Regions from separate parts of the Pantoea sp. LS15 genome, predicted to be linked through region 2. Evidence: predicted binding sites of a transcription regulator. Region 2 holds the regulator's gene; each other region holds the start of a gene.
The links. Region 2 encodes PurR, which represses purine synthesis genes. Its sites were predicted from a motif close to CANGCAAACGTTTGCNTG; they were not measured.
Positions count from the first base shown of each region.

Region 1: the regulator PurR is predicted to act here: its motif matches at 1,422-1,439, upstream of pyrD (quinone-dependent dihydroorotate dehydrogenase).
Region 3: the regulator PurR is predicted to act here: its motif matches at 1,833-1,850, upstream of purL (phosphoribosylformylglycinamidine synthase).
Region 4: the regulator PurR is predicted to act here: its motif matches at 1,327-1,344, upstream of purT (formate-dependent phosphoribosylglycinamide formyltransferase).

Region 1 is NZ_JAAVXA010000004.1:327,402-330,542, reverse strand. It holds gene HED65_RS09395 (sulfonate ABC transporter substrate-binding protein) at 1-717, opposite strand, end outside; gene ssuE (NADPH-dependent FMN reductase) at 710-1,285, opposite strand; gene pyrD (quinone-dependent dihydroorotate dehydrogenase) at 1,534-2,544, shown strand; gene zapC (cell division protein ZapC) at 2,710-3,141, shown strand, end outside.
Region 2 is NZ_JAAVXA010000012.1:83,969-87,109, forward strand. It holds gene punC (purine nucleoside transporter PunC) at 1-14, opposite strand, end outside; gene punR (DNA-binding transcriptional activator PunR) at 129-1,040, shown strand; gene purR (HTH-type transcriptional repressor PurR) at 1,058-2,083, opposite strand; gene cydH (cytochrome bd-I oxidase subunit CydH) at 2,381-2,470, shown strand; gene HED65_RS16955 (MFS transporter) at 2,634-3,141, shown strand, end outside.
Region 3 is NZ_JAAVXA010000002.1:29,086-32,226, reverse strand. It holds gene purL (phosphoribosylformylglycinamidine synthase) at 1-1,747, opposite strand, end outside; gene mltF (membrane-bound lytic murein transglycosylase MltF) at 2,015-3,141, shown strand, end outside.
Region 4 is NZ_JAAVXA010000001.1:11,687-14,827, reverse strand. It holds gene ptrB (oligopeptidase B) at 1-471, opposite strand, end outside; gene HED65_RS00060 (tellurite resistance TerB family protein) at 557-1,207, opposite strand; gene purT (formate-dependent phosphoribosylglycinamide formyltransferase) at 1,378-2,556, shown strand; gene kdgA (bifunctional 4-hydroxy-2-oxoglutarate aldolase/2-dehydro-3-deoxy-phosphogluconate aldolase) at 2,598-3,141, opposite strand, start outside.

The sequences.
Region 1 (3,141 bases), on a different contig from region 2:
TGCGTCGGCCTGAGTAAAGGTATTGAGGACGTCCTGCACGAAGGCACCGTATTTATCCGCATACGGTCTTGCTGCAAGATAGAACGAACCGGTCTGTTTCAGCGTGGTACCGTCTTTCAGCACGCGAACGCCGCCCTGTAGCAATGCAGCGGAATAGTAAGGATCCCAGATTGCCCAGGCATCAACGTTTTTCTGCTGAAACGCGGCGCGCGCGTCGGCAGGCGTCAGATAAACGGGTTGAATGTCGGTAAACTTGAGCCCGGCTTCTTGCAGAGCGCGCAGCAGCAAGTTGTGTGAGCTGGAGCCTTTCTGGAAAGCAACTTTATGCCCTTTAAGGTCGGAGACGCTTTTAATGTTGCTATTTTCAGGCACCAGGATCACTTCGGCCTTCGGTTTGGGCGGTTCAACGCCAACATAGAGCAGGTCTGCTCCCGCAGCCTGGGCGAATATCGGCGGAATATCGCCTGTGCTGCCCAAATCAATACTGCCAACGTTAAGCGCTTCCAGCATCTGCGGACCTGCCGGGAACTCAACCCAGGAGAATTTGGTGTCCGGGAAGCGTTTTTCCAGAAGCTGGTGGCTTTTTGCCAGCACCATGCTGACGCTGCCTTTCTGGTAACCAATGCGTAAGCTTTCAGGTGCAGTTTGCCCGGCATGGGCCAGCGACGTCAGCGCTATCAGTCCGGCCAGTCCAATACGGGTTACGGTTTTAAACATGGGCGACTCCTTGCGGATGACCAAACGCAGGTGCCTGGATATCCCTGCGATGCAGGGCATGCCAGAAGGTTTCCAGGGCGTTATCGAGGCGGGTTTGCAGATTGGGTGTAAAGTGCGGTTTATGTTGATAGTCAATGACCTGGGAGTCGTCCGCGAACACACCGTGAAGGATCTCCTGTGCTTTCAGGGCGTTCAGGACCGGCTTCAGGGCATAATCCACGGCCAGTAAATGCGCCACTGTGCCGCCGGTTGCCAGGGGCAGCACTACTTTGCCATCCAGCGCACGTTCAGGGAGCAGGTCAAGCAGGGTTTTCAGTGCCCCGGAAAAAGAGGCTTTATAAATGGGTGTCGCCACGATTAACCCATCAGCGCCTTTAAGCTGTTCAGTCAGGGTGTGAAGCGCCGGGCTGTCAAAACGGGCATAGAGCAAATCTTCAGGTTCGAAGTTATGCAGGTTCCAGTGGCACACTTCCACATCCAGGGCATTAAGTTTTTCACGGGCATATTCCAGCAGGGCGCTGGAGCGCGAAGGGAATCGTGGACTTCCGGCCAGAGTAATGACGCGCATACGTTCTCCTTATAACCAATTGTTTGCTTTTATCTAACATTCATAACAATTTTTAGGAGTGTGACACTGCGCGGTTATTCCACTAAATGATTTATCTGCAATTTAAATGCGAAAAAGTGCATAAGAAATGAGCCGGAAGGTAAACGATTGCGTTTTACGCTGATTTTTTGCCGCAGGTCAATTCCCTTTCGGCGTCGGATCGCCCATAATCCCCTCCCGGTTTGCACACCGGGAATCCAGGAGAGTTCATGTACTACCCCTTCGTTCGTAAAGCCCTTTTCCAGCTCGACCCTGAGCGCGCTCATGAATTTACATTCCAGCAATTACGTCGTATTACAGGAACGCCTCTGGTCGCTCTGGTGCGTCAAAATGTGCCGGAAAAACCTGTGCAATGCATGGGACTGACCTTTAAAAACCCGCTGGGTCTTGCGGCTGGTCTGGATAAAAATGGCGAGTGCATTGATGCCCTGGGCGCGATGGGCTTTGGATCTATCGAAATCGGTACTGTCACGCCGCGCCCACAGCCGGGAAATGACAAGCCGCGTCTGTTCCGTCTGGTCGAAGCCGAAGGCTTGATCAACCGCATGGGCTTTAATAACCTCGGTGTCGATCACCTCGTTGAGAATGTAAAAAAAGCCCATTTTGATGGTGTATTAGGTATCAATATTGGCAAAAATAAAGACACACCGGTAGAGCAGGGTAAAGATGACTATCTGATTTGTATGGAAAAAGTCTACGCCTATGCTGGTTATATTGCGGTGAATATTTCCTCGCCCAATACCCCGGGTCTGCGTTCTTTGCAATATGGTGAAGCGCTGGATGATCTTCTGAGTGCCATTAAAAATAAACAAAATGAGCTGCAGTCGATCCACCATAAATATGTTCCCGTCGCGGTTAAGATCGCCCCGGATCTTTCTGTCGAGGAATTGATCCAGGTTGCCGACAGTTTAGTTCGCCATAATATTGATGGTGTGATTGCGACCAATACCACTCTCGATCGCTCCCTGGTTCAGGGAATGAAAAACTGTGACGAAGCGGGTGGGTTAAGTGGACGTCCGGTACAATTAAAAAGCACCGAAATTATTCGTGCATTGTCAGCGGAATTAAAAGGTCGTTTACCGATTATCGGCGTCGGTGGTATCGACTCAGTGATTGCTGCGCGTGAGAAGATGGCGGCAGGTGCATCACTGGTGCAAATCTATTCCGGCTTTATTTTTAAAGGACCGCCGTTGATTAAAGAAATCGTTACTCATATCTAATCTTTTCTCTTAATCAGACAACCAGGGCTTTATTTCCGGCCCTGGTTGTTTTATATTCCGTCATTGTTGCTTATTTAGACATTATAGTCTTTTATTAAATGGTGTTAAAAACGAAGCGACGAGCAGGACATTTTTAGTACAGGACGTTTGGGACGGGAGAGAAACATGCGAATTAAACCTGACGATAACTGGCGCTGGTATTTTTGCGACGAGCATGACCGTATGATGCTCGATTTAGCCAATGGTATGTTGTTTCGTTCTCGTTTTGCCCGCCGAATGTTAACCCCGGACGCTTTTTCTCCGTCAGGATTCTGTGTTGATGATGCTGCGCTTTATTTCTCCTTTGAAGAAAAATGTCGCGATCTGATGCTCTCTAAAGAGCAGCGTGCCGAACTGGTATTAAATGCACTGGTGGCTATTCGTTTCCTGAAACCACAAATGCCAAAAAGCTGGCATTTCCTGCCGCATGGCATGAGCTGGACTCCAGCAACGGGCGATGCAGCCAGTGTCAATCTGAGTGATAGTGCAGAAGAGGTAAGCCTGCTGGTGGTTGAGCCTGGGGAAAATGCTGCGCTCTGTCTGCTGGCTCAGCCCGGC
Region 2 (3,141 bases):
TTCCTGGGTTGCATTGTTTTATTCTCCTGAGGAGGCAGGTATACATTGGCGCTGAGTGTAGGGAGTGCAAAGCGGCTTGTGAAACGCTAATATTTGGTGGTTGCATTCAAATTTTTTGCAGGCAGAAAATGTGGTCAGATTATTCTCTTGAAGTAGTCGATGCTGTCGCGCGTAACGGCAGCTTCAGTGGAGCGGCGCAGGAGTTACACCGCGTCCCTTCAGCTATCAGCTACACGGTGCGTCAGCTGGAGGAGTGGCTGGCGGTTCCGCTGTTTGAACGGCGACATAGGGATGTGGAATTAACGCCCGCTGGCGCGTGGTTTTTGAAAGAAGGGCGTTCTGTTATCAAAAAAATGCAGATCACCCGCGAACAGTGTCAACAGATCGCTAACGGCTGGCGGGGGCATCTTTCCATCGCGGTGGATAATATCGTCAAACCCGAGCGTACCCGGCAAATGATTGTCGATTTCTATCGTCATTTTTCTGACGTCGAATTGCGGGTGTCACAGGAGGTGTTCAACGGTGTCTGGGATGCTCTGGCGGACGGAAGGGCGGAGATGGCCATTGGTGCCACGCAGGCGATCCCTGTCGGGGGTCGGTACGCTTTTCGTGATATGGGAATGCTGAGCTGGAAATGCGTGGTGGCAAGTGATCATCCGCTGGCGACTCTGGAAGGACCATTGAGCGACGATACGCTACGCAACTGGCCGTCGCTGGTACTGGAGGATACGTCCCGTTCATTACCCAAGCGTATCACCTGGCTTCTGGACAACCAGCGGCGGGTGGTTGCCCCCGACTGGGAATCGTCGGCGACGTGTCTCAGTGCTGGTTTGTGTGTCGCGATGGTACCCGTTCATTTTGCGCGGCCGCGAATTGATGCCGGAGAATGGGTTGAACTGACACTGGAGAACCCATTCCCGGATGCGGCCTGCTGCCTCACCTGGCAGCAAAATGATGTCTCACCTGCGATGGCCTGGTTACTGGATTATCTGGGAGACAGCGAAACGCTAAACCGGGAGTGGTTACGGGAGCCAGGTTAACTGGCCCCGTTAAGAGATTACCGGCGATAGTCGCGGAACGGACCATCGGCAACAGAGCGGCGTTCAATAAGACGCGGGTGAACTTCAATGGACTGCGACTCTTCACGTTTGTTGACGATCCTGTCCATCAGCATATTGAAGGCGGTTTCACCCAGTGAATCTTTCGGCTGGTGGATGGTCGTTAATGCCGGCGTAAAGAAGCGCGCATTACGCACGTTGTCATACCCGATCACAGAAATATCCTGCGGTACACGCAGACCCAGCTCATCGGCCGCACAGAGGGCACCCATTGCCATGATGTCGCCCCCGCAGAAAACGGCGGTCGGACGGTGCTGCTGGGAGACGATCTGCTGCATAGCGCGGTAGCCCGACTCCGGTTCAAAGTCGCCCTGCACGATCCAGTTTTCCGGCACGGTGATCAACGCTTCTTCCATCGCTTTCATAAACCCAGCCAGACGACCTGCACCGGTGTTGCGCTCCAGTGGACCCGGGATCACGCCGATCTCGCGGTGACCGCGTTCAATCAGGTAACGACCCGCCATATAACCGCCTTCAAAGGCGTTATCGATCACGGAATCGGTGAAGTCCGCGCGGGCTTCACCCCAGTCCATCACCACCATTGGGATATGGCGATACTCTTCCAGCATCGACAGCACAGATTCCGGATACTCGGAACACATCACCAGCAGACCATCAACACGCTTTTGAGCCATCATCGACAGGTAAGCTCGCTGTTTTTCAATGCTGTTCCACGCGTTGCCCAGAATCAGGGTATAGCCTTTCTGGAAGCAGTTTTTTTCTACTGCCTCAATAATCTCGGCAAAATAGGCCGCTTCACTGCTGGTCGCCAGCAAACCAATAGACTTGGTGTGATTAACCTTGAGGCTTCGCGCAACCGCACTTGGCGAATAGTGCAGCTCTTTGATGGCTGCCCAGACGGCATTGCGCGTCTCTTCCGCCACAAAACGGGTCTTGTTAATTACATGTGATACGGTTGTAGTGGAAACGTTTGCGCGTTTTGCTACATCTTTAATTGTTGCCATTAAATGTCACTCCAGACCATATCCTAAACTCCTGAAAAACTTGAAGGTAAACGTTTGCCTTCTCTCACCCTTATCACGCAATTTTGAATTGCGACACGCCGGGAAAACGACACAGGACGTCAGGAGGGGGTCAATGGCCGGTACGCTAATAAATTTAGCGTGGAATTTTGTCCTATCTTGATGAAAAGGGGAAGAGGTAAAGTGGTTATCCGTTTAAATCCAGGAAGATTTTTGACGTAAATTGTGCAAAAATGAGCAAGCTCACTTTTCGTGGGGGGATTAAAAGGAGAAAAATTGATGAGTTCCGATCTGAAGTTTTCGCTGTTCACCACCGTTATTGTGCTGGCTTTGATTGTCGCAGCGGGTCTGACGGCCGCACTGCACTGATTTACGCGGAGGGAGAGTCTTCTCCCTCCCGATTCCCCGGATTGTTACTTCTCTGGCAAAAATCTTTTGCTATTTTGTTAACTTCTCATTTTTTGTGATTGATGTCATGCTTTCCGCTTCTTTGTTCTGTGTCACCACATGACACGGCATCCGGAGTTGACGTATGAAAATCAATTTTCCCCTGCTGGCCCTGGCGATTGGCGCTTTTGGGATTGGCACCACTGAATTCTCCCCAATGGGTTTACTGCCAGTTATTGCCAGAGGCGTGGATGTCTCGATCCCTGCCGCAGGGATGTTAATCAGCGCCTACGCTATTGGCGTGATGGTTGGGGCACCGCTGATGACGCTTCTGCTTTCGCACCGCGCGCGCCGCAATGCGCTGATTTTCCTGATGGCGATTTTCACTCTGGGCAATGTGCTTTCCGCCATTTCGCCGGACTACACCACCCTGATGTTGTCACGCATTCTGACCAGCCTTAACCACGGCGCGTTCTTTGGATTGGGGTCGGTTGTTGCAGCAAGCGTGGTGCCAAAACACAAGCAGGCGAGTGCCGTGGCCACCATGTTTATGGGGCTAACCATTGCCAACATTGGCGGCGTACCTGCCGCGACGTGGCTGGGGGAAGTGATTGGCTGGCGTATGTCCTTCCTGGCGACTGCCGGGCTGGGTG
Region 3 (3,141 bases), on a different contig from region 2:
CTTCGGTCGCTTCACCAATAACGGCATATGGCGCGCGCTCGCGGCGGCACAGCTCGTCAAACAGCGGTAGTTGATCCGCAGCAACGGCCAGAACATAACGTTCCTGAGATTCGTTACACCAGATTTCCAGCGGGCTCATACCCGGCTCATCACTCAGGATGTCGCGCAGGTTGAAACGGCCCCCGCGGCCGCCGTCGCTCACCAACTCCGGCATGGCGTTAGACAAACCGCCCGCGCCCACATCGTGAATAAACAGAATTGGGTTAGCTTCACCCAGCTGCCAGCAACGGTCGATCACTTCCTGGCAACGACGCTCCATTTCCGGGTTGTCGCGCTGCACGGAAGCAAAGTCGAGATCCGCATCGGACTGACCAGAGGTCATAGAAGAAGCTGCCCCGCCGCCCAGGCCGATGTTCATTGCCGGGCCACCCAGCACGATCAGCTTCGCGCCCACGACGATCTCGCCTTTCTGCACGTGATCGGCGCGAATGTTGCCGATCCCACCCGCCAGCATGATCGGTTTGTGGTAGCCGCGCAGCTCTTCGCCGTTGTGGCTGTCCACTTTCTCTTCATAAGTACGGAAGTAACCGTTCAGCGCCGGACGACCAAATTCGTTGTTAAACGCCGCGCCGCCCAGTGGGCCTTCGGTCATGATATCCAGCGCTGTTACAATGCGCTCTGGCTTACCGAAATCTTCTTCCCACGGCTGTTCAAAGCCCGGGATGCGCAGGTTGGAAACGGAGAAACCGACCAGACCGGCTTTTGGTTTTGCACCGCGGCCCGTTGCACCTTCATCACGGATTTCACCGCCGGAACCGGTCGCCGCACCCGGCCACGGGGAGATCGCCGTCGGGTGGTTATGGGTTTCAACTTTCATCAGGATGTGCGCAGGTTCCTGATGGAAATCATAGCGCCCTGCTTCGCGATCGGCGAAGAAGCGGCCCACCTCGGAACCTTCCATAACCGCGGCATTGTCTTTATAAGCAGACAGCACGTGGTCTGGAGTTTTCTCCATGGTGTTTTTAATCATTTTGAACAGCGACTTCGGCTGCTGTTCGCCGTCAATAATCCAGTCGGCGTTGAAAATCTTGTGACGACAGTGTTCAGAGTTGGCCTGCGCGAACATATAGAGTTCGATGTCATTCGGATTGCGGTTCAGCTTAACAAACGCATCCTGCAGATAATCAATTTCGTCTTCTGCCAGTGCCAGGCCAAGACGCAGGTTCGCGTCAATCAGCGCCTGGCGCCCCTGCCCCAGCAAATCCACGCTCTGTACCGGCGCAGGCTGATGGTGGGAGAATAGCTTCTGCGCGTCATCGAGAGAGGCGAAAACACTCTCCATCATGCGGTCATGAAGCTCAGCTGCAACCGCCTGCCACTGTTCTTCGCTCAGGGTGGAAGCTTCCACATAGTACGCCACGCCGCGTTCCAGACGGTTAATCTGGCTCAGGCCACAGTTGTGGGCGATGTCGGTGGCTTTGGAAGACCAGGGGGAGATGGTGCCCGGACGCGGCGTCGCAAGGATCAGTTTGCCGGTTGGCGTATGGCTGCTCAGACTTGGGCCATACTTCAGCAGGCGTTCCAGCTGTACGCGCTCCTCAGCATTCAGAGGGGCATTCAGGTCAGCAAAATGGACATACTCAGCGTAAATATTGCTTACCGGAAGGTCGGCCGCCTGAAAACGTGCCAGCAGTTTGTTAATACGGAAGGCAGACAGTGCAGGCGAACCACGCAGAATTTCCATCATAAGTCTCTCGTCTTCGAAGCGCCGGGGCGCTTACAGTGTGCGCAAGGGGGGAAAACGGGCGTCATTATAGAGAATCCTGAGCGCCGACGAAACCGTTTGCGTCGAAATAAAATCTGCGCAGACATTTAACAATAGATGTGACCTGTCTCTCTAATGGGTTGCCAAGTGGCGCAAGTTTACGCAAAATGCCGCTCATTCAATGGCAAACCTTATTATTAACATGGCTACAGCAAACTGAGGCAACCGGCGTCGCAGAGAATTAACTAATTGAAAAAATTAAAGATTAATTATCTGCTCATCGGCATTGTGACGTTGCTGCTGGCAGTGGCCCTCTGGCCTTCCATCCCCTGGTTCGGCAAAGCCGAAAACCGTATCGCCGCCATAAAGGAGCGGGGGGAACTGCGCGTCAGTACCCTAAACTCTCCGCTGATCTACAGCGACATCAATGGCAAAGTTATTGGTCTGGATTACGAACTGGCCCAACAGTTCGCCGATTATCTTGGCGTGAAGCTTAAAATTACCGTCCGCCAGAATATCAACCAGCTGTTTGATGACCTCGATAACGACGATGCCGATATGCTCGCGGCCGGGCTGGTGTATAACAGCGAGCGCAGCAAGAACTATCAGCCAGGCCCGACCTACTACTCCGTTTCGCAGCAACTGGTCTACCGTGTCGGAAGCGTTCGCCCGCGCACGCTTGCTACCATTAACGATCAACAACTGACGATTGCCCCCGGCCATGTGGTGATTGACGATCTGCGTGAGCTCAAGGAGAAGAAATACCCGGACCTGAGCTGGACAGTCGATCCTAAACTCGGCACAACGGAACTACTGGAACAGGTTAAAGATCAGAAACTGCCCTATACCATCGCTGATTCAGTCGCGATCAGTCTTTTCCAGCGCGTTCACCCTGAGATCGCCGTGGCGCTGGACGTCACCGACGAACAACCCGTTACCTGGTTTAGCCAGCTTGATGACGATCAGACCCTTTCTGCGGCGATGCTCGATTTCTTCAACACCATCAATGAAGACGGTACCCTGGCGCGTCTGGAGGAGAAGTATCTTGGCCACGGTGACGACTTTGACTATGTCGACACCCGTAGCTTCCTGCGCGCGGTAGACAGTGTCCTGCCAGACCTGCAGCCGTTGTTCGAAAAATACGCCCAGGAAATTGACTGGAAACTGCTGGCGGCTATCTCCTATCAGGAATCTCACTGGGATACCCAGGCCACGTCGCCCACGGGCGTACGCGGTTTAATGATGCTAACCAAAAATACCGCCCTGAGCCTGGGGGTGAATGACCGTACCGATGCCGAACAGAGCATCAGCGGTGGTGCGCGTTATCTGCAGGATATGATGGCTAAGGTACCGGAAACAGTACCGGAAGAAGAGCG
Region 4 (3,141 bases), on a different contig from region 2:
AAAACGCAGGCCATACTGACGACGGGAGAGGTAGTCCTCAGCCAGCGCCATAATCGTGTTGTCAGGTGAAATGGACATGCCGCCCAGCGTATAAAATTCGCTGTGGGCGGCGCGCTGGTTGGCATCCAGCAAAATCTCCCACTCATCCCATTCGGCACTTAACACGGGTTGTCGTTGGTAGATGGGATACTCGTTGCCGGGCTCGTAGATATGACGATAGCGATAGCCATTTTTGGTCCAGGGCGCGGAGATATCATGCTGAGGAATGCGCTGTACCATTTCATTCAGCAGTTGATCCTGAAGTGCCTGCTGGCTGGACATGACCTTGCGGCCATAGTCGTTTTCCTCGTGCAGGTAGTCGAGCACCTCTGGCCGCGAGCGCGAATCGTCCCGTAGCCAGTAATAATTGTCTATACGCGTATCGCCATGCGTGGTTATCGCATAAGGAGTACGTCGGGCTTTCGGTGGCATGTGATCATTCTTGTAAGTTCTACACCCTATAAGGGTGGCAAAACCCACGCATGATGCAAGCGAAACATGACCACAGAAGTGATAGTCAGTCAGTTAACGTCCGCTTTTGTTCCCGGATATCCTGTTCAATGCCCTCCCGGACATCCTGAGGGATCTTCAGCGCATCCCCCAGAGCATTGAGATAGCTCCGCTCCATAAAATGATCGATATCAATGGCGGCACAGCTGAGGAAATAGAGTTCAAGGGCTTCTTCCTCATTCTTCACACTCTGCGCAAGGCGCTGTGGATCGAGTGGTTGATCGATCGCCTGCGCCACCAGGACTCTGCCCTTCTCTTCGACACCGGCTTCACGGAGCTGCTGCTCAATCGCCGCTCGCTCTTTATCGTCGATATGCCCGTCACTTTTCGCGGCAAAGACCAGCGCAAGGATCAATCGTTCGGTACGCAGATCCAGAGGCGAGGTATGTTCACCGTAATGCGGTTCATCGCTGTGAGTAGTTCGTATCCTGTCCTTGTATTTATTCCACAGTACAGTGCCTGCGATGGCCCCGCCACCGGCCAGCAACGCGCCAGTACCATATTTTGCCAGCAACTTACGTGAGGATTTATTCGCGACCAAAAGGCCTGCCAATCCGCCGAGTGCACCGGGAACCAGCAGTTTACTGAGCCCTTGCTCGCCAGACGATGATGTTTTCTGCCCTAACAACGATTGCAACTGATTTAACCAGCCTGACATGGTTTCCCTCACTTAACGGTGAACATATTTCACAGCGTAAGCGAGCAGACGTCAGGAAATGTCCAGCCTGGCTAAAGATGCGCAAATTTCTTCCCCCTCCTTTAGCCCTGCACAAGACACACGCAAACGTTTTCGTTTATACTGCGCGCATCTTTTTCAGGGGGAATGTTATGACTCGTTTAGGAACTGCGCTGCGACCTGCAGCGACGCGTGTGATGCTGTTGGGATCGGGCGAACTGGGGAAAGAGGTCGCCATTGAATGTCAGCGTTTAGGTGTGGAAGTGATTGCCGTAGACCGTTACGCTGATGCCCCCGCCATGCACGTCGCCCATCGTTCTTATGTGATTAACATGCTGGATGGTGAAGCCCTGCGGGCACTGATTACGCAGGAGAAACCCGATTTCGTAGTCCCGGAAATTGAAGCCATCGCCACCGATACGCTGATCGCCCTTGAACAGGAAGGTCAGCGCGTGGTGCCCTGTGCCAAAGCGGCAAAACTGACCATGAACCGGGAAGGTATTCGTCGTCTGGCGGCGGAAGAGCTGGGGCTTCCCACGTCGAGCTATCGGTTTGCTGGCGATAAATCCGCATTCCTGCAGGCTGTCGAGGAGATTGGCTACCCGTGCATCGTTAAACCCGTGATGAGCTCCTCCGGTAAAGGACAGAGCTTTATTCGCGACAGCAGCACGCTGGGTAACGCATGGGATTATGCCCAGCAAGGTGGTCGTGCCGGAGCGGGCCGCGTGATTGTCGAAGGTGTCGTGAAATTTGATTTCGAGATCACCCTGTTGACCGTCAGCGCCATTGATGGCGTCCATTTCTGTGACCCAATTGGCCACCGTCAGGAAGATGGCGATTACCGTGAATCCTGGCAACCGCAGCAGATGAGTGACCTGGCACTGGAACGGGCGCAGGCGATCGCCCGTAAAACCGTACTCGCGCTGGGCGGCTATGGTCTGTTTGGTGTAGAGCTTTTCGTCTGCGGAGATGAGGTTATTTTCAGCGAAGTCTCACCTCGCCCGCATGACACCGGCATGGTGACGCTGATTTCGCAGGATCTCTCTGAGTTCTCCCTGCATGTACGCGCTTTCCTCGGCCTGCCTGTTGGTGGTATCCGTCAGTACGGCCCGGCCGCTTCCGCAGTGATCCTGCCGCAATTAACCAGCCAGAATGTCACGTTTGATAACGTCGACGGAGCAGTAGGTGCCGGGTTACAGGTGCGTTTGTTCGGTAAACCGGAGATCGACGGCACGCGTCGGCTTGGCGTAGCATTAGCCACCGGAGATAACGTAGAAGACGCTGTGGCGAGAGCCAAAACAGCCGCCGCTGCAGTTAGCGTAACAGGATAAAAAAACGGGCCGAAAGGCCCGTTTTTCATGCTGCGAATAACTTACTGCTTCGCACCTTCAACCGCTTCACGAGCCAGTTTAGTAATGCGATCCCAGTCGCCCGCGTCCAGCGCATCCGCCGGAACCAGCCATGAACCACCGATGCACAGCACGCTTTTCAGTGCCAGGTAGTCACGGTAGTTAGCAGGAGAGATGCCACCCGTCGGGCAGAAACGAACCTGCGCGAATGGACCCGCAATCGCCTGCAGCGCTTTGGTGCCGCCGTTCGCTTCTGCCGGGAAGAATTTGAACTCTTTCAGGCCGTAGTCCATGCCCAGCATCAGTTCAGATACGGTGCTGATACCAGGGATCAGAGGAATAGTGCCTTCGGTTGCCGCTTTCAGCAGAGGCTCAGTCAGGCCCGGGCTAATGGCGAACTGTGCGCCCGCTTCAGTCACTTCCGCCAGCTGCTGTGCATTCAGAACGGTACCCGCACCGACAATGGCGTCCGGCACTTCTTTAGCGATTGCGCGAATGGCATCCATCGCGCAGGCGGTGCGCAGGGTGACTTCCAGAACACGAACGCCACCAGCAACCAGCGCTTTC